One region of the Neorhizobium petrolearium genome, then DNA from elsewhere that is predicted to be linked to it. Evidence: riboswitches for the same ligand, from Rfam matches in the RefSeq annotation. Region 1 holds a riboswitch; each other region holds the start of a gene.
The links. Region 1 has a riboswitch for cobalamin ahead of QEO92_RS21050 (ABC transporter substrate-binding protein). Riboswitches for the same ligand answer to the same signal wherever they lie in the genome.
Positions count from the first base shown of each region.

Region 1 (7,646 bases):
AGGACGGGATGGAGTTGACGTTGAAGGTGCTTGGCGTCAATGGGACCGTCCTGGCAAGTGCGACAGGAAAGGACGAGGTCTTTCTCGTTTACCGCCAGGACTACCGGGAAGGTGATCGGATCGTTGTATTGGCATCGGAACCGGGACATGTCGTTCTCGCGCTTGACGACACGATCGGCTCTGCGGCAGCCTACCTCAAGAGTCCCTGCTATTCTCTCAAAGTCCCTTTCGGCGACAAGCGCGCCTGCTATTCCCCCCGTGCATTTCAGGGTGATATCCACCGGCTCCATGTGCGCAAGGCCCGGCCGGACGAGATCGCCTCACGGAGGAACCTGGCTCTCAATCCATGGGATGATCATGCCAATACGACGCTGTTCCCGCATGTGAAAGCCAATGCGGAGACGCGCGGCGAAGCGGTGTTTGCCGCGCGCAATGCGATCGACGGCGAGAAGGCCAACGACAATCACGGTTTCTGGCCCTACACGAGCTGGGGTATCAATAGAAATCCGGAAGCGGCACTCACGGTGGGGTTCGGTCGTCCGGTTCGGATCGACGAAGTCGTCTTCTATCTGCGAGCGGATTTCCCGCATGACTCATGGTGGAAAAAGGCAAGCATCACCTTTTCGGACGGCGAAACCGCTTGCTTTCCATTGGCTAAGTCAGGGGCAGGGCAATCCTTTTCGATAAGGCCCAGGACTGTCGAATGGATCCGCTTGCACAGCCTCGTCAAGGCCGAAGATCCTTCATTCTTTCCGGCGTTGACACAGATCGAAGTGTGGGGAAGAGACGTTGACTAGGGCCGGGTATGGGTGGCGAGGATCACCCATGTAAGGTGCTGGCTGACCTAGCCCGGAAATGTTCGGAAGTCCTTGAGCAGGTCTCGATATCGGATCTGACTGCCTCTCAAATGGTCGCGCATGGCGTTGCGTGCGGCTTCCTCGTCCCGATCGGAGATCGCCACGACGATTGCCTCATGCTCCTTGTGGATCATTTTTCGATAAGCGGTTTGTTCGGCCGCCCGCGACTCGTTGACAATCTTTGATTGGGGAATGACCGCGGAACCGTGGAACTCCAGATGCTGCTTGAAAAGCGGGTTATTGGTGGCCTCGGCAATGGCGAAGTGGAGGGCGAGATCCGCTTCGCGGATCGATTCATCATTCTCGATGCATCTGAGAATTTTCCGATGACACTCAAAAATCGCCTCCTCCTGCGCCGGCGACCGGCGCAGCGCCGCAAGGCCTGCCGCTTCGATCTCGAGCGGCGCGCGGACTTCGAGGACTTCCAGATCGGAGGATACGCGCGCCTTGTCGACCCGTCGTCCGGAAAGCGATGGATACGCCTCGGTGCCGAGAACAAATATCCCGGCTCCCTGGCGCACTTCGACAAGCCCATCGGAGCGAAGTGCCGCGACCGCTTCCCGGATCACGGTGCGGCTGACGCCGTGCGTCTCGGTCAGTTCGATTTCGCTCGGAAGCTTGTCGCCGGGAGAGTATTGACCGCTCAAGATAGCCTGCCGAAGGCTTTCTCCAACTTGTGAGACCAGCGATCCGGGACCCCTGCTGCGATCCTTCATTTGTACTGCCACGCCTTGATCCCTTTGCATTGGCCTTTCGGAGCACCACCTCAATGTGCAATCCTGAAATTTCGATTCATCAGACATGTATGACAAATAGGGCTTCGTTTCAATGGACGAGTCGACGGCGGATATCTCTCCCCGACCAATTATCGTTATCGGACGCAAGAATCTTATGCCGCTGCTCGTGTCCAGAGCGGTTCACTGCTCAAAAGATAAGTTGATGCTCGAGGTCGATCAGGCTCAAGCGACCGGTCTCTTCAAGTGACCTGATCCCAGCGCGATTAGTATGATGATCTTTGCGGCCTGCTCATCATCGTGCGGCCTTCGTCACGACAAGGCAACTCAGACGCCTACCATTGGCGTCGGCAGCCGCGAGGGCTAAGTCAAGCCTTCGGTCGTCAGTGTGCGGTTCCATCCACGATGACGTGATCATGATCCAGTGAGCATTTTTCAATGCGCGCATGAATCTTGTAGACCTCGCGCAACATTTCGGCGGTGACCACGTCGCGAGGCTTGCCGCAGGCGCGCATGCGGCCATTGGCGATGACCAACACCTTGTCGGCAAAGCGCAGCGCCTGATTGAGGTCATGGATTGCAATCAGCACGATCATGCCCTTGGTGCGCGCCTGGCGCTGCATGAAGTCGAGCACCTCGACCTGGCGATGAAGGTCGAGCGCGCTGGTCGGTTCGTCCATCAGCATGATTTCCGGTTCCCGGATCAACGCCTGGGCTATGGAGACGAGTTGCCTTTGGCCACCGGAAAGTGCGCCAAGGTCTCGGAAGGCGATCGAAGTGATATTCAGCGCCTTCATGATCTCGTCGATGAAACGCAGATCGCCGTCACTGACGGCCCAGGACTGGCCCTGCTTGCGGGCCAGCAGGATAGACTCATACACGGTCAGAACGGCGTTGGCGGAAGTGTCCTGAGGCATGTAGCCGATGGCATTCCCTCTCCTGGCTCCGTCGATCACAACACTGCCGGGCCCCTTCAGTATGCCGGTGATCCGCTTAAAGAGCGTTGACTTGCCGGCTGCGTTCGGACCGATCACCGCGATCATTTCACCGGATTTCATCATCGGTGTCGTCACGCCTTCGACGAAGAGCTTGCGACCGTGGTAGGCGCCGACCGATTGCAACTGCAACGCTACCATGAGCGGCTCCTGTTGGAGAGGATAAGCGAGAAGAAGAAAGGTACCCCAACCAGCGCGGTGATGATGCCGATCGGAAAAACCACGCCTGGAATGATCGATTTCGACACGATCGATGTCAGCGAGAGCAGGAGTGCGCCGGAGAGGATCGAGCCCGGCAGGAAGAAGCGCTGATCCTCGCCTAGGATCATACGGGCGATATGCGGTCCGACGAGGCCCACGAAGCCGATCGTGCCGACGAAACTCACCGGCACAGCGGCCAGCAGCGAGATGATCAGCATGGTCTCCAGCCGGATGCGGCGGACGTTCACGCCGAAGCTGGCGGCTTTGTCTTCGCCGAGACGGATGGCGCTCAGAGCCCAGGCATTGCGCGCAAACAGCGGCAGGGCGATCAGAAGGACGGCAAGCGTGACCCAGATCTTCGGCCAGGTCGCCTTGGTGAGACTTCCCATCGTCCAGAAGACGACCGCCGACAAAGCCTGCTCGGTGGCGAGATACTGCAGGAAGGCGAGCAGGGCGTTGAAGGTGAAAACCAGAGCAATGCCGAGCAGGACGACCGTCTGAACCGAAACGCCGCGGGCTTGCGAGATGAAATGGATGAAAAGCGTGGCGATCAATGCCATGATGAAGGCGTTGACAGGCACGAGCATACCGGCCGCAACCGGCAGGAGCGAGACGCTGGTGACGATCGCAAGCGCGGCACCGAAGCTCGCCGCGGCCGAAATGCCGAGCGTGAAGGGGCTCGCAAGCGGGTTGGCCAGGATCGTCTGCATTTGAGCCCCTGCAACGGAAAGAGCGGCGCCGACCACGATTGCCATGATGGCGACCGGCATGCGGATATCCCAGACGACGGCCCGGACCTGCGGCGAGACGGAGGACGGATCGAGAAGGGCAGCGACGACTTCACCGAGGTCGTAGCGGGCCGGCCCCCAGGCGAGATCGACGGCAAATGACAGGCAAAGCGCGCCCGTCATCACCGCAAGAATTGTCAGCTTGCGCCGGGCGAGGGCGCGATAGCGCTCCTGCCCGGCTTCGATTTCGATCGACGGAGCTGCGACCTCGGCCATCGGCGCTTACCGATCCTCTTTCGCGTTGATCCAATAACCCGGCTGATAGGCGACCGGCAGGAACTTCTCGTGGAATTCCTTGAAGGTGGCGTCCGGATCGAGATCGGCGAAAAGGTCCGGGTGGAACCACTTGGCCATCTGCTGCACGGCGACGAACTGATAGGGGCTCGTATAAAATTGATGCCAGATCGCATGAACATTGCCACTGGCGACGGCTTTCGAACCGGTGAAAGCAGGATTTTCCATCAGCGCATTCAGTGCCTTGCGGCTATCGTTGAAGGTGGACGCGGCGCTCGGGCCAACGTTCACATAGTCCTTGGCATTTTTCGTCTGGCTCCAATTGGAACCCGTGACGACAACGATATCCGGATTGGAAGCAACAACCTGTTCGGCATTGATGGAGCCCGTATAGCCAGGCAGGAAATCGGAGCCGAGATTGTGGCCGCCGGCCCAATCCACCATCAGGCCGAAATTGTCCGGGCCGAACGTGCCGCAGCACTCCACGAGTCCGGCAGCGCGGTACATGAAGACGTTCGGTTTCGGCGGATTGGCCGCCTTGAGCTTGTCGGTGACGCGCGCCATCTGCTCCTTCCAGTAGGCGGCGATGGCTTCGGCACGGTCCTCGTGGCCAAGGATCTTGCCGAGAATCTTCAGACTCGGTTCCGTGTTGTCGAGAATGTGTTCGCGGAAGTCGATATAGACGATCTTCACGCCGATGCCGTTCAGCATATCCTCGAGTTTGACTTCGTCGGCGGCCTGCTTGCTGCCAATCGGGAGCAGCACGACATCGGGATTGAGCTTGACGACCGTCTCGGTCTGTAGCGTGCCATCCGTCAGGTTGCCGAGGAAGGGAAGTTCCTTGCCCTTCGGGAACTTCGTGACATAGGTGTTGAAGCCGTCCTTGTCGGTCGTCCACAGGTCGTTACGCCAGCCGACGACCTTTGCGAAGGGATCCTCCTTTTCGATCGGCGCCACGGCGTAGAGCATGCGGCCTTCACCCAGGATGACGCGCTCGACCGGCTTGTCGAAGGCTACTTCGCGGCCAGCCACGTCCTTCACCGTGAAGGATTGTGCCATTGCAGGCGAGGCCAGAAGGCCTCCAAGCACAACCGCAGTTGCTGCAGACAACTTCATGAAATTCATCTGGAAACTCCCCCGATGACTGATAATGTCAACAGGCATAAGAATTATGACTTTTGGAATCAAGTTTTATGTTTTAGAGCTTTTCCAAAGTGCTGATGTGCAGGGGTGGCTGTGATGAACCTGATGAACACCAATTACTCTATCCGCGATGAAATTCGTGATTTCTGGTCGGAAAGGGCTGCAACGTTCGACGAGAGCGTCGGCCATGAAATCTTCTCCGAAGAGGAGCGGAGAGGATGGCTACGGTTGATCAGGAAGCATCTGGGCGAAGGAGAAGGCCGGGCGGCACTCGATCTCGCCTGCGGCACGGCGGTCATCTCGCACCTGATGAACAACGTTGGCTTCAGGGTGACGGGCCTCGACTGGTCGGATGCGATGCTGGCGCAGGCGCGCGCCAAGGCGAAGACGCGAGGCGCGGATATCCGTTTCGTCTCGGGCGACGCGGAAAACACGATGGAGCCGAAGGAGAGCTACGACGCCATCACCAACCGCCACCTGGTCTGGACGCTGGTCGATCCGCCGGCGGCTTTCCGCGAATGGCTCTCCGTCCTGAAGCCAGGGGGGAAGGTCCTGATCGTCGACGGAAACATGGGCAAGGAAACCTGGGTCAAGAGCCTTCAGAAGTTCTGGGCGAAAATGACAGGCAAGCAGCTTGTGAGCCACATGGCGCCAGAGATGATGGCACGGCATCAAAGCATCCGATCACGGGTCTACTTCTCCGAACGAATGCCGGCGGAAGCGATTGTGGATTTGCTGCGTCAAGCCGGTTTCGAGGACATTGTCGTCGATCGCAAGCTGTTCGACATCCACTGGGCGCAAGCCCGCAAGATGCCCTTCCTGCGCGGGCTCGAGCGCATGGTGCAGGATCGGTATGCGATTTGCGCGACCAAGCCAAAGTAGCCTTCCCTCCTGATATTTCATCGGCATTTTGCTGCGCTCCGGCTCTGAAACAAAAAAAGACGGCTGAGATTGAAAGCCGCTGGACAGGTGAGCATCCTTTGCATATGTAATGATATTACATTACATAAATGCCGACATCGGGAGAAGCCAATGGCTCGCTCACAATCATTCGCCACTTGACTGCGATCTCGAGTGGTCTTTATCTGGCGAGTGACGGTTCCCCGAGTTCAATGCGAAGGGATGAAATGGGAACACGGTGCGGAGACCCGAAGGGGATCCAAGACCGTGGCTGCCCCCGCAACTGTAAGCGGATTGCCGTCCATCCTCGTGGCGCCGAAAGGTGCCATGCCACTGCGCAGTCCGGCGCGGGAAGGCAGATGGACGACAGATATCCGCAAGCCAGGAGACCTGCCGTCGAATATCGATCCATCGTCACGGGCGGGGATGCCCGGAACAGGAGCAGGACATGACTATCATCCGCGCCTTTTGGCGCCCTGGCACTTCGTATCCCCCAAATCTCGACGATTATTCCGTTGATCGGGCTGCCTCACGGGCATTCTGAGCCTCACCACCGTCCGGCACGCGGGCTTGCCGCCGGCGTTCACGTCACATTTCGGGGAAACACGATGCATATCTTTCTGAAACGGCCGTTGCATGTTGGCCTCGGCGCCTTCTCCTTGATCGCCTCCGGCCTGTTCCACAGCGCCGCTGCGGCGGAAACCAGCTATCCTCTCACGCTCGAAAATTGCGGCCGGCAGGTCACCTTCGAGAAGGCACCGTCGCGTACGGTCTCGATCGGTCAGAGCAGCACCGAAATCCTTTATCTCCTGGGGCTGGCGAACAAGGTGGTCGGTACGGCGCTTTGGGTCGGACCGGTCCTCAAAGGCTATGAGGATGTGAATACGAAGATCGAACGGCTTGCAGACAACGAGCCTAGCTTCGAAAGCGTGCTCGGCAAGAAGCCGGACATCGTTGCCGTTCAGTTCCAGTGGCAGGTCGGGCCCGAGGGCGTGGTCGCCAAGCCCGAGCAGTTCGAGGAACTTGGCATTCCGGTCTATACGTCGCCATCCGATTGCATCGGCAAGGAAAATTCCGCCGCCAGCGACGGCATCCGCCATCAGGTCTTCACCATGGAACTCGTCTATCGAGAAGTCCGCGATCTCGCGAAGATCTACAACGTCCAGGACAAGGGCGAGGAGGTCGTGGCCGACCTGAAGCGGCGCGAGGAGGCTGCCCGCGCCAAGGTCGCCCCGGCGGAAGGCAAGCTTTCCGCCGTCTTCTGGTTCTCCAGCGCCCAGCAGGATTCTGATCCCTATATGGCAGGCAAGAATGGCGCGCCCGGCTATATCATGTCGGCTCTCGGCATCGAGAACATCATAAAGACCGATGACGAGTGGCCGACGATCGGCTGGGAAACCATCGCCAAGGCCAATCCGACCATGATCGTGGCGGGCGCCATGGAGCGGCGGCGTTATCCGCTGGACAGTATCGAAGCCAAGCACAAGTTCCTTGAGACGGATCCCGTCGCAAGCCTGATGCCGGCCGTGAAGAACGGTCATGTCTTCGACATGGATGCACAGGCGATGAACCCGACGATCCGCACCATCGAAGGCATCGAGGCGTTGGCCGATGCCATCGCCGCTGCCGGCCTTGCGAAGTGACCCTCCAAGTGGGCCGGGCGATATCCTCAATCGGACGAATGGGCGCGGTTTTCCTTGCGCTCGTCGTCCTTGTCGCCGCGCTTTGGCTGGGTGCGGCGATCGGTGAGACAGCGATCCCGCTCGAGGTGGTCGCCAAGACGGTCGCTAACCG
Region 1 is NZ_CP123000.1:4,323,120-4,330,765, reverse strand. It holds gene QEO92_RS21080 (discoidin domain-containing protein) at 9-797, shown strand; gene QEO92_RS21075 (FadR/GntR family transcriptional regulator) at 845-1,603, opposite strand; gene QEO92_RS21070 (ABC transporter ATP-binding protein) at 1,975-2,727, opposite strand; gene QEO92_RS21065 (FecCD family ABC transporter permease) at 2,721-3,791, opposite strand; gene QEO92_RS21060 (ABC transporter substrate-binding protein) at 3,798-4,934, opposite strand; gene QEO92_RS21055 (class I SAM-dependent methyltransferase) at 5,049-5,834, shown strand; cobalamin riboswitch at 6,032-6,264, shown strand; gene QEO92_RS21050 (ABC transporter substrate-binding protein) at 6,461-7,495, shown strand; gene QEO92_RS21045 (FecCD family ABC transporter permease) at 7,534-7,646, shown strand, end outside.

Region 2 (7,646 bases), 1.7 Mb from region 1:
CCAGCGTTACACAAGGGGCTTAAGGAGATGCCTCATGCCGCCGGATTCATCACCCATGTCGCTCGTTGCTCCTGCCATCCCGGGCCTTGTCTGGGCCTATCACTTTCGTCCTGGCTCAGCCCCCTGCACCCGCCTGCCGATCGATGTGGCGCGCAGCGACCTCGATGTCAGCGAAGGCTTTCTCTGGCTGCATCTCAATCTCGCCGACACGCGAGTCAATGCATTCCTCGAGAACTTTCCGGGCCTGACGCCGCCGGCCTTCACGGCACTTACCACTCATGACACGCATGCGGCGATCACGCTTGACGAGCAGCTCGTCTACGGCACGCTGGTCGATTTCCAGCGGGAATTCGACAGCGAGACCCGCGATATCGGCTGGCTGCACTTCTTCGTCTCCGACAGGGTGATCATCACGACGCGCCTGCAGCCGCTCCGGTCCGTCGATCGGATGCGAGCGGCGATCGAAAAGAATGCCTCCCGCTACAGACGTCCGATCGACGTGTTCGAAACCCTGGTCGCCGAATTCCAGCGCACGCTGATCAGCCTGGTGATGGAGCTCACCGAAGAACTGAACCTCATCGAAGATTTCGTCTACGACAATACGCCGCGCGACGAGCGCCGCCGGCTCGCCCCCGTGCGGCGCACCGTGGTTCGGCTGCACCGGCACCTCAGAACCGTGCTGACGCTGATGCGGCGCGCCGCGGCGGCCGACGACGACGAGATGCCGCCCGGTTTCGACGACGTGGCCTCACGGCTGGTCGGCCGGCTGGAGGCGGTGGATCACGATGTTTACGCACTGCAGGAACGTGCCCGGCTGCTGCATGAGGAAATTGACTCGAAGCTCTCCTCCGAGACGAACCGGCACCTCTACATTCTGTCGCTGATGACGGCATTCCTGCTGCCGCCAACGCTGGTCACCGGCTTCTTCGGGATGAACACCTCGTCCCTTCCTTTCGCAGAAGGCACGAACGGCACCGGCTACGCCCTCAGCCTGATAGGCGTGTCGGTGCTTGCTGCCTGGTGGCTGCTGAGGCGCACCGGTATTCTCTGACCCGATCAAATGAAAAGCCCGCCCGGCTTGTGCCGGACGGGCCTTCAAAGCTACGCCTGATGATAGGCCTCAGTAATAAGGCGAATAGCAGGGCTGACGCGGGCCGTTATAGGGCTGGAACGTGTTGGAATAGGAATCGTAAGAACGATAGCGGGCGGAACACCATTCATAGTGACGCGGATTGAGGCCACCGCTATAGGACGGCGCCGGAGCCACGTAGCGCGGCTGCGAGGCAATGGCACCGCCGATGATTGCGCCGGCGCCAAACGCCGCCAACGGGAACCAATAGCCGTTGTAGTAACGATGGTGTGGCCGGCGGTCGCGATAACCACGATAGCCATTGTAATAACCGTCTCGGTAGCCATTCCTATACGCGTCGCGGCGCCAGTGCCGGCGCTCCCACCGATCATGGCGATCCCGGTATTGTACCTGGGTCACATCCGACCTTTCCGCAACCGCGGCCGGAGCCGCGGGAAGCGGCATAGCCTGAGCCGGCATCAGGGAGCCAGCCAGAACGGCGACGGAAATACCAGCGGCGGCGATCTTCCTGAACAGCGTCATATCAAGTCTCCATACCCTGTTGTTATCTTTTCTTTCAATTCTCTGCGCCAAGCAGCGTCTCTTATATCAGACGGCTGAACTTCACAGCGACCCTAGGGAATTCATCCTGAATGCGCGATTAACGCTTCCGACAGAAAACCCGGCCCGGGCCGCGTGCCCGAACCGGGTTCCATATCCAGCCCCGGAAAGCTTCACCGATATGGCGAAATGCATTGTGCGCGCACGCCAACGCGCGGCACGTAGGTATTGTCGTACGCACGATAGGTGCGATAGCGGCTCTCGCACCAGGCGACATGCCGGCTGGAATAACCGGCGCGATCGTTTGCAATCGCCCCGCCGATGATCGCCCCCGTGGCAAAGGCTGCCAGCGGGAACCAGAAGCCGTTGTGATAGCGATAACCCGGCCGGCGGTCACGATAACCGCGATGGCCGTTGTACCAGCCATAACGGTCGCGGTCACGATGCCAATCGCGACGATCTCGATATTGGACCTGCGTTATGGTGGTCGAGTTTGAAATGCCGGGGATCGGCTGCGTCTGGAAAGACCGAGCGGGCGTAAGGCTCGTGAGCGCTACGGCAAAGGCTGCCGCAACCGTGGTCAAACGCAAACGAATGGCATTCATCCTGATGTTTCCCTGTGGTTAATTTCACCTGGGAACAACGCGGATGCGGAAGCTTGGTTCCTCGGGAACCCGGCCCCGGGCCGATCACGAACGAGCGATCTGCGTCGCCGGCAGGAATGTCACGCCACGATCGAAAGCTTCGCCTGCTCATCCCCCTGCAGGCGGTTGACCATGAAGTTCGAATACCATTCGACGAACTGCATGACACCACCCTCATGGACCGCCGAATAGGGGCCTGGCTCATAGGCCGGCGAGCGGATGCCGAAGGCGTTCTCCTCGACGATCTGGCGATCCTGGTCGTTGGTCATGTTCCACACATGCGTCAACTCTTCGATATCGTAATCGACGCCCTCGACCGCATCCTTGTGGACCAGCCATTTGGTGGTCACCGCCGTTTCCTCCGGGCCGAGCGGCGTGACGCGGAAGGAGATCGCGTGGTCGCCCAGCATATGGTCCCAGGTGGTCGGATAGTGGAAAAGCAACATGGTGCCGATGCCGTCGATCGTCACGCCGTCTGAAAGCTGGCGGACGACGGCCTTCCTCCCCGACATGGTGTAGCTTTCAGCGCCTTCGATCAACGGCATGCGGGCGACGCGGAACTGGCCATCCGGAGATATCCGGAACTCGCTCGGCAGATTGGCCGCCTCGCAGCGCCGCCAGTGTTCGGTGATGACGGGATCGTCAATGGCGCCGGCCACACCGCTGACGGTCGGCGCTTCCGGGAACGTGCGGCAGAGCTCCGGGTGATTGCCGACACAATGATAGCACTCGCGGTTGTTTTCCCAGACGAGTTTCCAGTTGCCCTTTTCGATGATCGTCGACTGATGGGCGACCTTGGCTTCCGAAAGGCGATGCGGCGCCATGTAGGGCTCGATGGCCGCGCGGACGGGTGCGAAGTCCGGCGCCTCGTTGGCGAGGCAGATGAAGATATAGCCAGCAACGCTTTCGCAATGGACCTTCTTCAAGCCGAACTGGCTCTTGTCGAAATCCTGGCCCATCTGGCGGGCGGCCATCAGCGAGCCGTCGAGCTCGTAGGTCCACTGGTGGTAAGGACAGACGAGGCGGACTGCCGAACCGCTCTCCTTGGTGCAGACCCGGCTGCCGCGATGGCGGCAGGTATTGTGGAGCGCCCGGATCCGGCCGTCGCGACCGCGCACGATGACGACCGGATAATCTCCGATCTGCAGCGTGAAATAGCTTCCGGCCTTCGGCAGTTCGCAATCGTGGCCGACAAACAGCCAGTCACGGTACCAGATCATTTCGAGGTCGAGCTTGTAATAGTCCGGGTCGGTATAGAAGGCCTGTTCGAGGCTGAAGCCTTCACGGCGGTTCTTCAATTGCCGCAGGACCTGACTGCGAATTTCCATCTTGCCTTCCTCGTCAATGCTACCTTCAAGCGGCCTGCGGAAAGGACATGGAAAAACCAGCTGGCCTCAGCCTGCCAGTCTCCTTGTCCGAACGCCCGCCGCGATCGGTCAAAATCTCGTTCACTTCAGGCTGGTTTCCGGGCTCAGGAGCTGTCCCTTGCGGGACTGGCCTGGCGCCTTCCCGGGCAGCCTTTGCGGCTCTTTCCCAGTGGCTTCCGCCAGGCCTTCGAGCTCCACCACCGTTGCGGGGGCAGCGCCGGGCTTCGACCGGCTTCCCAATTCTCCGCCCCTCCCTAGCGGGGCGGCACCTTGAGCTTGAGGCGGATATAACCATCCTCCAAACTTGCCGCATAGATGACATTGCGACATCGGCAACCGCATTGACGACGGCCTTTCTCAAGCCTCGCGAAAGGGAAACTCGTCATTAAGAGTTGAATCCTAAAATCCCGGCCTCAATGGGAGCGGCGCCATCGTGCAGGCAAAGGCAAAGATCCGCTACTTCGAAGCTCCTCCGCCGGCTCCTCCTGTTCCGGCGGCGACAAAAACGACCGTGCATTCGGAATTTCTGCGGACCGGGCGCATCACACGCTACAAGCCAATCTGGGCACCGGAGGAACGCCGTTATCTCAGTTACACCGAGGTCGCGGAACGCACAGGCAAGCGATTGGAGGCCGCAGGCGAAAAAAGCCACGAGCGGATCAACGCCTTCCACCGCTCAATCCAGTTCCCTAAGGTCATCTTCCATCGCACGCTCGATGACCGTCCGCATCTCGGCTATTGCCACGTGACGGCCGCCCGGACTCTCCTCGCGTCTCGCGTGCCGGTGCGCTGGTCTTTCTACATCGCCAATTTCTTCTCTGAGATCGGTGAGGAGGAAGAGAAATTCTTCGAGCGCATCAGCCATATGAATGCGCGTATGTATTTCGCGGTCGCGATCGAAAGCGAGCCCGGCCAGCCTTTCCGGATCAACCGCTCGATCCGCAGGAACGGGCTCCTGTTCAGGACCCACGATCCGATGGAAGCGATCAAGAACGTGCTGATGCTCGGTGCTTCAGGCGACGCGCTTCGCGAAATCATCAAAAAGCTTTGACGGCGGACGAGTCCGCGTTATTGACGGCGAACATGACAGCCGAAATCATAGACATCACCACGGATCGCGAAAAGGCGCTCGAGCGCGCCTGTGCCGTCCTGGCAGACGGTTTTCCTGTCGCGATCCCGACTGAGACGGTTTACGGACTTGCGGCAGACGCCACCAATCCCGCCGCCATCACCCGAATCTACGAGACCAAGGGTCGGCCGCGCTTCAACCCGCTGATCTGCCACATGTCCGACCTCGCCATGGCCGAGCGCTATGCGGTCTTCGACCCCGTCTCGAAAAAGCTTGCCGAGACCTTCTGGCCCGGACCGCTGACGCTGATCCTGCCTTTGAGGCCCGAAAGCGGCATCCACTCGCTGGCGACGGCCGGGCTCGACACGGTCGGCATCCGCCTGCCGAAGGGTTTTGCCGCCGACCTCATCCGCGCCTATGGCAAACCGCTCGCCGCCCCCAGCGCCAACACGTCCGGCGGAGTAAGTCCGACGAGCGCCCGGCATGTGGCGGACGACCTGGGCGACAAATTGAAGCTCGTCATTGACGGCGGCGCAGCACCGGTCGGCGTTGAATCGACCATCCTTCGCGTCGAAAGTGGCGCACTCCGGCTGCTGCGGCCCGGCGGGGTTGCCGGAGAGGAAATAGAAACGGCAACGGGGCTGACCGTCATCCGGCCTGAAGGTCCCGCAGCGATCATCGAGGCGCCCGGCATGCTTGCCTCCCACTATGCGCCGGGTGCGAGCGTGCGGCTCAACGCCGATCATGTCGAGCCGGGCGAGGTGTTGATCCGCCTCGGCGCGGTTCCGGTGAAGGGAATCGAACAGGCCGCTGCAATTTTCGACCTCAGTCCCTCCGGCGATCTTGCCGAGGCGGCCGCAAATCTGTTCGATTACCTTAAGCGCGCCGATGCGACCGGTGCCACCCGTATCGCCGTCACACACATTCCGGGTCACGGTCTCGGCGAGGCGATCAACGACCGGCTGGCCCGCGCCGCAGCGCCGCGGAAATAAGAGGAGACGCCGATGGACATTTCGGGACCCAAACCAGAGCTTCTTGACCGCTTTGCGGCGATCGTCGGCGAAAACCATGTGCTGCGCGACCAGCAAGACCTCGCGCCGCATCTCATCGAGGGCCGCGGACTTTACCAAGGCTCCTCGCCAATGCTGCTCAAGCCGGGCTCCACGCAGGAGGTTTCGGCAATTCTCAAGCTTGCAAGCGAAACCGGCACGCCGATCGTGCCGCAGACCGGCAATACCGGCCTTGTCGGCGGCCAGACCCCGCGCACCGGCGGCAATGACCTGATCGTCTCGCTTGAACGCATGAACCGCATCCGCGATGTGGATCCGGTCGCCAATGTGCTTGTTGCCGATGGCGGCGCAATTCTTGCCGATGTGCAGAAGGCGGCAGAAGCGGTCAACCGGCTGTTCCCCTTGTCGCTCGGCTCCGAAGGTTCCTGCCGCATCGGCGGCAACCTTTCCACCAATGCCGGTGGTACGTCCGTGCTCGCCTACGGCAACATGCGCCAGCTCTGCCTCGGCCTCGAGGTGGTGCTCCCGACGGGGGAGATCTGGGACGGCCTGCGACGGCTCAAGAAGGACAATACCGGTTACGACCTGCGTGACATGTTCATTGGTGCTGAGGGAACTCTCGGCATCATCACCGGCGCGGTGCTGAAGCTTTTTCCGCAGCCTGTCGGCCATCAGGTGGCGCTCGCCGGCCTCAACTCGCCCGAGGATGCTCTCAAACTCTTCGAACGGGCCTCGAACCTCTGCGGCACGGCGCTGACCGGCTTCGAACTGATGCCGCGCATCGGCATCGAGTTTACCACCCGCCATATCGAAGGCGTGCGTGACCCTCTTTCGGATCCGCATCCCTGGTACGCCCTGATCGACATCTCCACTTCCGATTCCGCCGAGACGGCGCAGACCATGGTTCAGTCGCTGCTCGAACAGGGATTCGAGGCAGGTCTCATACGCGACGCGGTGATTGCCTCCTCAGTCGCCCAGCAGAGGGCACTCTGGCACATGCGGGAAAGCATGTCGGACGCCCAGAAGCCGGAGGGCGGCTCGATCAAGCACGACGTTTCCGTGCCGGTCTCGAAAATCCCGTCCTTCATGGCGGAGGCGGACAAAGCGGTGGTGGCAGCCGTTCCCGGCGCCCGCATCTGCGCCTTCGGCCATCTCGGTGACGGCAACATCCACTACAACATCTCCCAACCGGTCAGTGCGGACATGAAGGCCGACAAGGCCGCCTTCATCGCCCGCTGGCGGGAAGTCAACGAGATCGTGCATGGTATCGTGCTCGCTGCTGGCGGCTCCATCTCCGCCGAACACGGGATCGGCCAGCTGAAGCGCGACGAACTCGCCCATATCCGATCGCCGATCGAAATGGACCTGATGCGGCGCATCAAGAGGGCTTTCGATCCGGCCGGTATCATGAATCCCGGCAAGGTGCTCGTTCCATGAGCCGGGCGCCGAAGACGACGATCCGCATCGACCTCGACAATGGCGTGCGACTCGGCCCGGGCAAGGCGCAACTCCTCGAACTCATCGCCGAGCACGGTTCGATCCGGGCCGCCGGCGCGGCAATCGGCATGTCCTACCGGCGTGCCTGGCTGCTCGGCGACGAAATCAACCGGATGTTCCGGGAACCGTCGATTTCCACCCGCCACGGAGGAAAAAGCGGTGGTGGGGCCGGTCTCACCGAATTCGGCCGGGAACTGCTCTCCCGTTACCGGCGCATGGAAGAGGCAAGCCGCGACGCGATGCGCGCCGATCTCGACTGGTTGGCGGCCAATACGGATCTGAATTTCGAATCGTCCGACAAGAGCGACGAAACCTGAAACCCGACCAGCCCAACACTCGCCTTAGCCCATCCTGATCTGAGACAGTGCCCAGAGCGTATCGGCACTGATGCCGGCTGAACTGCCGCTGAGAATATCGGCCGCCGACGCG
Region 2 is NZ_CP123000.1:497,118-504,763, reverse strand. It holds gene QEO92_RS02570 (transporter) at 56-1,051, shown strand; gene QEO92_RS02565 (BA14K family protein) at 1,121-1,612, opposite strand; gene QEO92_RS02560 (BA14K family protein) at 1,804-2,235, opposite strand; gene QEO92_RS02555 (aromatic ring-hydroxylating oxygenase subunit alpha) at 2,355-3,602, opposite strand; cobalamin riboswitch at 3,714-3,929, opposite strand; gene QEO92_RS02550 (DUF6656 family protein) at 4,075-4,692, shown strand; gene QEO92_RS02545 (L-threonylcarbamoyladenylate synthase) at 4,725-5,702, shown strand; gene QEO92_RS02540 (FAD-binding oxidoreductase) at 5,715-7,157, shown strand; gene QEO92_RS02535 (winged helix-turn-helix domain-containing protein) at 7,154-7,534, shown strand; gene QEO92_RS02530 (DUF1217 domain-containing protein) at 7,559-7,646, opposite strand, start outside.
Region 2: linked by a shared signal. The riboswitch ahead of QEO92_RS02555 (aromatic ring-hydroxylating oxygenase subunit alpha) and the one ahead of QEO92_RS21050 (ABC transporter substrate-binding protein) in region 1 are both predicted to bind cobalamin.

Region 3 (7,646 bases), 2.5 Mb from region 1:
CAAGCACGACGTTGATGGCGATCGCCGCGTCATAGGCCCAATCGCCGAGATAGGCGAGCAGACGGGCATTGCGTACGACCACGTCGAATTCGTCACCGTGCAGGATCAGGTATTTCTTGCCGTCCGCCATTTCGTAGATCGCGCGTTCGGCCACTTCGATGCCGCCGAAATGCATTCCCGGAAACGAACGCAGGAACTCATCGTGATTGCCGGGAATATAGACGATGCGGGCGCCCTTTCGCGCTTTGCGCAGGAGCTTCTGCACGACGTCATTGCAGCCTTGCGGCCAGTACCAGTTGCGCTTCAGGCGCCAGCCGTCAACGATATCGCCGACCAGAAACAGCGTATCAGCTTCATGATAACGCAGGAAATCCAGGAGAAAATCGGTTCGGGCGGCCTTGGAACCCAGATGCACGTCCGAAATGAAAAGCGTTCTGAAATGCCTTGTATCCACTTGACCGGTCACGAAGTCGTCCTTTCGCTGCCGCCTCTCGTGATTTCCAAAACCAGACTCGTGTTTCAGGATGATGACAAAACATGGAAAAGCCGCTCCTGAGGGCAGCCGAGCGTCATTCCCGCTCTCCTTCCGATTTCCGCCACGACCGCAAATTAGCTGCTGTTCCGTCGGGTCGATTGATGTAAGGAGGACTCTCTCCTTTCGATCCAGCAGAGACAGAACAAGACAAGCCAGGAGGAACCATGAACGCGCAAGAAAAACCGAAATCGACCGCCACGCCAGCCAGCGGCGATCTCGATGAACAGGCGCTGTTCTTCCACCGCTATCCCCGCCCCGGCAAACTGGAAATCCAGGCGACCAAGCCGCTCGGCAACCAGCGCGACCTGGCGCTCGCCTATTCGCCCGGGGTGGCGGCACCCTGCCTTGCGATCCGCGACAATCCCGATATGGCGGCGGATTACACCGCCCGCGCCAATCTTGTCGCCGTCATCTCCAATGGTACTGCCGTACTCGGCCTCGGCAATATCGGACCGCTCGCCTCGAAGCCGGTGATGGAAGGGAAAGCCGTTCTCTTCAAGAAATTCGCGGGCATCGACGTCTTCGACATCGAAATCGATGCGGCGAGTATCGATGCCATGGTCTCGACCGTCTCGGCGCTGGAGCCGACCTTCGGCGGTATCAACCTCGAAGACATCAAGGCGCCGGAATGTTTCGAGGTGGAGCGTCGGCTTCGCGAAAAAATGAACATTCCAGTCTTCCATGACGACCAGCACGGCACCGCGATCATCGTCGCCGCCGCGATCCTCAACGGACTGGAGCTTGCCGGCAAGAATATCGCCGACGTGAAAATCGTCACGTCGGGCGCCGGTGCCGCGGCTCTCGCCTGTCTGCATCTCCTCGTCTCGCTCGGTGCAAGGAGGGAGAATATCTGGGTCCACGATATCGAGGGCCTCGTCTATGAAGGCCGCACCGAGCTGATGGACGAATGGAAGGCGATCTACGCGCAGAAGAGTGACAAGCGCGTACTTGCCGACAGCATCGACGATGCCGATGTCTTCCTCGGGCTTTCCGCCGCGGGTGTGCTCAAACCGGAACTGCTCGCCCGCATGGCACCGAAGCCGCTGATCATGGCGCTTGCCAATCCGACTCCGGAAATCATGCCTGAGCTTGCGCGCGCAGCGCGCCCGGACGCGATGATCTGCACCGGCCGCTCGGATTTCCCGAACCAGGTCAACAACGTGCTGTGCTTCCCCTATATCTTCCGTGGGGCGCTCGATTGCGGCGCCCGGACGATCAACGAGGACATGAAGATGGCGGCGGTCAAGGCGATCGCAGCCCTCGCGCGCGAAGAAGTCTCCGACGTTGCCGCACGCGCCTATTCCGGCGATACGCCGGTCTTCGGTCCGGATTACCTGATCCCCTCGCCCTTCGATCCACGCCTCATCCTGCGCATCGCGCCGGCCGTCGCCAGAGCTGCCGCTGAAAGCGGCGTCGCGTCGAGGCCGATCCAAGATTTCGATGCCTATCTCGACCAGCTGAACCGTTTCGTCTGGCGCTCCGGCTTCGTGATGAAGCCGATCTTCAACGCCGCCAAGACGGCCGAAAGGAAGCGAGTCATCTTTGCCGAAGGCGAGGACGAACGCGTGCTGCGGGCAGCCCAGGTGCTCTTGGAGGAAAAGACGGCAACGCCGATCCTGATCGGCCGCCCGTCGGTGATCGAAGCCCGGCTCAAGCGTTTCGGCATCCGCATCCGCCCGAATGTCGATTTCGCCGTGGTCAATCCGGAAGACGATCCGCGCTACCGCGATTATGTTGACGATTATTTCGCCCTGGTCGGCCGCAAGGGCATCAACCCGGAAAGCGCCCGCACCATCGTGCGCACCAACAATACGGTGATCGGTTTATTGTCGGTGAAACGCGGCGAAGCCGATGCGCTGATCTGCGGCGTCGAGGGCGGTTATGACCGGCACCTGAAGGACGTCGACCAGATCATCGGCCGGCGTCCGGGCGTCTGCGCCTTCTCGGGGCTCAGCCTCGTGATCTCTCAGCGCGGCGCGCTCTTCCTCGCCGATACGTTCGTCAACTACAATCCGTCGGCGCAGGAGATCGCCGAGATCACCATCCTGGCGGCCGAGGAAGTCCGCCGCTTCGGCATCCTCCCGAAGGCAGCGCTGATCTGCCATTCGAACTTCGGCTCACGGGATTCCGAAAGCGCCCAGAAGATGCGCAGTGCCCTGAAGCTGGTGCGCGAACAGGCTCCTGGCCTGGAAGTGGACGGCGAAATGCAGGCCGGTTCGGCGCTTTCCGAAACGGTGCGCAAGCGTGCTATGCCGAACAGTTCACTGACTGGTGACGCCAACCTGCTGATCTTCCCGAACCTCGATGCCGCGAACATCTCGCTCGGCGTCGTGCGGAACATGACCGACGCGCTGCATGTCGGCCCGGTCCTGCTCGGCGCCGCCATGCCGGTGCATATCCTGTCGCCCTCGGTCACCTCGCGCGGCGTCGTGAACATGGCTGCGCTTGCGGTGGTGGAAGCATCGCAACCCGATCTGGAGATTCAACTTTAAATTTTAAATATAACCACATGATAATTAAGTAATAATCTTTGGGCAGCGGATTTTATGATATTGTCAACCGGCCTGCTCCATGATGCAATCATGTGATTGGAGAGAGCCGGACAATACCTCATGCGCCTTTGCGGCCTGATGATCGCCCCGCTGCTGCTTGTTCCCGCCGCGGCCTCCGCGCGGGATATCGCGACCTGTGCAGCCCTTTACCGGCAGCTCAACAACGCACCGCAGATCATCGGCAACACGGCCGAGATACGGCGCTATGCGCGGGAACTCAGCGACCAGAACAGCGAAATCCGCGGGCTCAGGATCGAGATGCGCCGGGCGGGCTGCGGCACGGGCAGTGTCGTTGTCCTCGGCGGCCCGAAGGACGAAGTCTGCGATCAGATGCGGCAGACGCTCGATGCCATGGAGCAAAGCCGCGACGCGCTTGTTGCGGAAAGAGACAATGCCCGGCAACTGGTTCGCTCCTCCGGCGAGCGCGGCGCGATCCTGGCTGCAATCCGCTCCAACAACTGCATTCCTTCCGATGTGGAAGAGGACCGCAAGGAGAGAATGAAGCTGCAGGGTATCGAGTTGCCGAAGGAGGAGCCCTACTCCGGCATCATCGATCTGCGTGTCAAACAGCCGCAGGCGGCTGCCGCCCAGCCGAACCTGCCGGGGCCGGAACGTCCCTACGATCCGAACAAAAAGGTACGTATGGTCGGCCCGACATTCCTGCCTGAGGAAGACATCGACCTCGCCCATCCGAAATCCAGCGGGCCGCAGCCGCAGCAGTAGTTGTCAGCACTCGCCCCATCGATCGGTGAAAACCAGGTCTTCGAGCGGTAGCCGCTCGCGCCAGCCCTTCACCGCCAATTCCGGCTCCCGATAAAGCTGATCGACGTAGCCGACGCACAGCCAGGCGACGATCCTGATCCGCTCGGGAATGCCGAGCAGGGCGCGCAGATCCTCCTCATGAAAGATGCTCACCCAGCCGACGCCGACCCCTTCGGCGCGGGCGGCAAGCCACAGGTTCTGCACGGCGCAGACGGTCGAATAGACATCCATGCGCGGATCATGGGTACGGCCGATGACGACCGGCCCGGCGCGATCCGGATCGCAGGTCACGCAGATCGAGAGCGGCGCCTTTCGGATGCCTTCGAGCTTCAGGCTGCGGTATATGTCGCGGCGCTCCTCCGGAAACATTTCCGCCGCCTCGTCATTGGCTCGCGAAAAGGCACTCCATGCCGCCTGGCGTATCTCGGGATCCCGCACGAGGATGAAATTCCATGGCTGCATGAACCCCACCGAGGGCGCCGAATGTGCGGCGCCGAGCAGCCGCATCACGAGGTCGTCCGGAAGCGGGTCCGGCAGAAACTGGTCGCGCACGTCGCGGCGGGTTTCGATCACGCGATAGACCGCAGCGCGGTCGCATTCCGGAAATTCGCCTGCAGATATCAAGGCATGCGCAAAAGGATCGGGCTGCATCGTCTATCCCCAACAATGCTGACGCCGCCTGCGCGAACGCGCAGGAGCATCAAGAAACCTCGCCGCCGTCCGCGCGGTTCGATCTATCTTGCCAGGCCGGTCTTCTGACTTGGCTTCATCCGCCCCTGCCGCCGCCTTCCCGGAAATTCCAGTGGCTTTCGAATTGCGGCCAAGCGTCCGCCTCACAGCGTTGGGCACGTTCCGGTTTCCCACCGGATTCCCGATTCTCCTGCGCAAGGCAGGCACCTGACGGAGGCGTTATGCCAAGCCATGATCAGCGTTTCAAGTGGAGCCGCCCGATCTTCCCGTCTCACCCGGTCAAATGATCGGTCACCTATCGGTCCCGGAACCGGTTGGTGATCGGATAACGCCGATCGCGGCCGAAATTCTTCCTGGTGATCTTGACGCCTGGCGCCGATTGCCGCCGCTTGTATTCGGCCAGATAAAGCAGATGCTCGATGCGGTGGACGGTCGTGATGTCGTGGCCGCGCGAGACGATCTCCTCCGTGCCCATTTCCATCTCCACCAGGCATTCGAGAATGTCGTCGAGGACGGGATAAGACGGCAACGAATCCTGGTCCGTCTGATCAGGCCTGAGTTCCGCCGACGGCGCCTTGGAGAGGATATTCTTCGGGATCACTGCGCCCGACGGTCCAAGCGCATCCGGCGGCAGGTGCTGGTTGCGCCAGGCAGCAAGCGCATAAACCTGCATCTTGTAGAGATCCTTGATCGGATTGAAGCCGCCGTTCATGTCGCCGTAGAGCGTCGCGTAACCCACCGACATTTCCGACTTGTTGCCGGTCGTCACCACCATCGAACCGAACTTGTTGGAGATCGCCATGAGAATGGTGCCGCGCGCCCGGCTCTGCAGGTTCTCTTCGGTAACGCCCTCGTCCGTGCCATCGAAAAGCTCCGAGAGCGCCGACGAAAAACCCTCGACGGGCTCGGCGATCGGCACAATATCGTAGCGGCAGCCGAGCGCACGGGCGCAATCGGCGGCATCCTTCAGCGACTCCTCGGAGGTGTAGCGGTAAGGCAGCATCACGCTGCGCACCCGCTCCGCACCCAGTGCATCGACGGCGATGGCCGCGCACAATGCCGAGTCGATGCCGCCGGACAGGCCGAGGATCACGGATTTGAAGCCGTTCTTGTTGACATAATCGCGGAAGCCGAGCAGGCAGGCGCGGTAATCCGCTTCCTCCTTTTCCGGGATGCGCGCCATCGGCCCATCGGTGCAGCGCCAGGTATCGTGGACCCTGTTCCATTCCGTCACCGTCACCGCCGGTTGGAATTGGTCCATCTGGAAGGCAAGTGTCTTGTCCGCATTGAAGGCAAAACTCGCGCCGTCGAAGACCAGTTCGTCCTGGCCGCCGACTTGCGCAGCATAGATCATCGGCAGGCCGGTCTCGATGACCTGTTTCAGCACCACCTGATGGCGGATATCCATCTTGCCGCGATAATAGGGCGAGCCGTTCGGCACGAGCAGGATCTCCGCGCCGCTTTCCGACAGAGTCTCGCAGACGCCGAGCTCACCCCAGATATCCTCGCAGATCGGAACGCCGAGCCTGACGCCGCGGAAATTCACCGGCCCCGGCATTTCGCCGGCAATGAAGACACGCTTTTCATCGAACTCGCCGTAGTTCGGCAAATCTACCTTGTCGCGGATTGCTATCACCTTGCCGCCATCGAGCACGGCGATCGAATTGTGCCGGCCCTCCCTGCCCTGGCGTGGAAAGCCGATGACGACGCCCGGCCCGCCGTCGGCCGTATCGGCCGCAAGCTGTTCGACGGCATCCAGGCAGGTTTTCAGAAAGGCCGGCTTCACCACGAGGTCCTCCGGAGGATAACCGGCAATAAAGAGTTCGGTGAAGAGAACAAGGTCGGCCCCGTTGCGGGCGGCGTCCCGACGTGCTTCACGGGCGAGCGCCAGATTGCCGACGACATCGCCGACGGTCGGATTGAGCTGGGCTATGGCGATGCGGAGGGTCTGGCTGATGTCCTGGGTCATGGTCAGGATTTAGCGCCGGCCGAAGATGGCGGCAACGTGCTCCAGGGAAAATTTTTATGACGTTTCAAGCAGATGTGGGCCTACCGCCGGGATGATGGGGTACGCCATCCTCGGGAATGTCGTAAAAATCCCCCTTATCGGCGCAATAGATGTGTTCACCCATGACAAGCCCGCTCGGCTGATCGAATGCACCGGCCATGATCGAAATCTGATCCACCCCGTCGGCCTGCCAGAAAAGCGCGGATCCGCATGTGGAGCAGAAACCGCGCCGGGCCATGTCGCTCGCGCGGTACCAGGAGAGCGTCTCCTCCCCTTGAATGCGAAGGTTCTGAGGCCGCACGGCGGTTGCGACATAGAAGAGCCCGGTCTGCCTGCGGCATTGCGAGCAATGGCAGGCCGTCGCCGTCCGCAGGGGCCCCGTCGTCTCAAACCGGATGGAACCGCATAGACACCGGCCGCTGTTCGTCTGCTCCACGGGAGCCTCCATTCGAATATGCCCGAATGCAATGTCGCGGGCATGACAGCGCAGGTCAAATCGATTTCGCTTATCCTTATTGTGAGCTGCAGCCATGAGATAACGAAAAGGCCGGCATCGCTGCCGGCCTATCGTTGTCTCGACATGAAAAATGTCAGCCGTTGACGGCCATGCGCTTCTCGTCGCGGCCGCTTTTCATCCGCTCGGCGAGCAGGAAGGCCAGTTCCAGCGCCTGATCGGCATTGAGGCGCGGATCGCAATGGGTGTGGTAGCGGTCCTGCAGGTCGCCGGCCGTCACCGCGCGGGCGCCGCCGGTGCACTCCGTCACGTCCTTGCCGGTCATCTCGACATGGATGCCGCCGGGATGCGTGCCTTCGGCGCGGTGAATCTGGAAGAAGCTTTCCACTTCCGACAGAATACGGTCGAAGGGCCGCGTCTTGTAGCTGTTGAGCGTGATCGTATTGCCATGCATCGGGTCGCAGGACCAGACGACCTTCTTGCCCTCGCGCTCGACGGCGCGGATCAGCTTCGGCAGGGAGTCGGCGACCTTGTCGTGGCCGAAGCGGCAGATCAGCGTCAGGCGGCCAGGCTCATTGGCCGGGTTCAAGGCATCGATCAGCTCGATCAGATTGTCGGCCTGCAGCGACGGGCCGCATTTCAAAC
Region 3 is NZ_CP123000.1:1,796,963-1,804,608, reverse strand. It holds gene QEO92_RS09280 (UDP-2,3-diacylglucosamine diphosphatase) at 1-466, opposite strand, end outside; gene QEO92_RS09275 (NADP-dependent malic enzyme) at 700-3,027, shown strand; gene QEO92_RS09270 (hypothetical protein) at 3,148-3,810, shown strand; gene bluB (5,6-dimethylbenzimidazole synthase) at 3,814-4,500, opposite strand; cobalamin riboswitch at 4,578-4,765, opposite strand; gene QEO92_RS09260 (NAD+ synthase) at 4,835-6,508, opposite strand; gene QEO92_RS09255 (GFA family protein) at 6,573-6,983, opposite strand; gene QEO92_RS09250 (class II 3-deoxy-7-phosphoheptulonate synthase) at 7,138-7,646, opposite strand, start outside.
Region 3: linked by a shared signal. The riboswitch ahead of bluB (5,6-dimethylbenzimidazole synthase) and the one ahead of QEO92_RS21050 (ABC transporter substrate-binding protein) in region 1 are both predicted to bind cobalamin.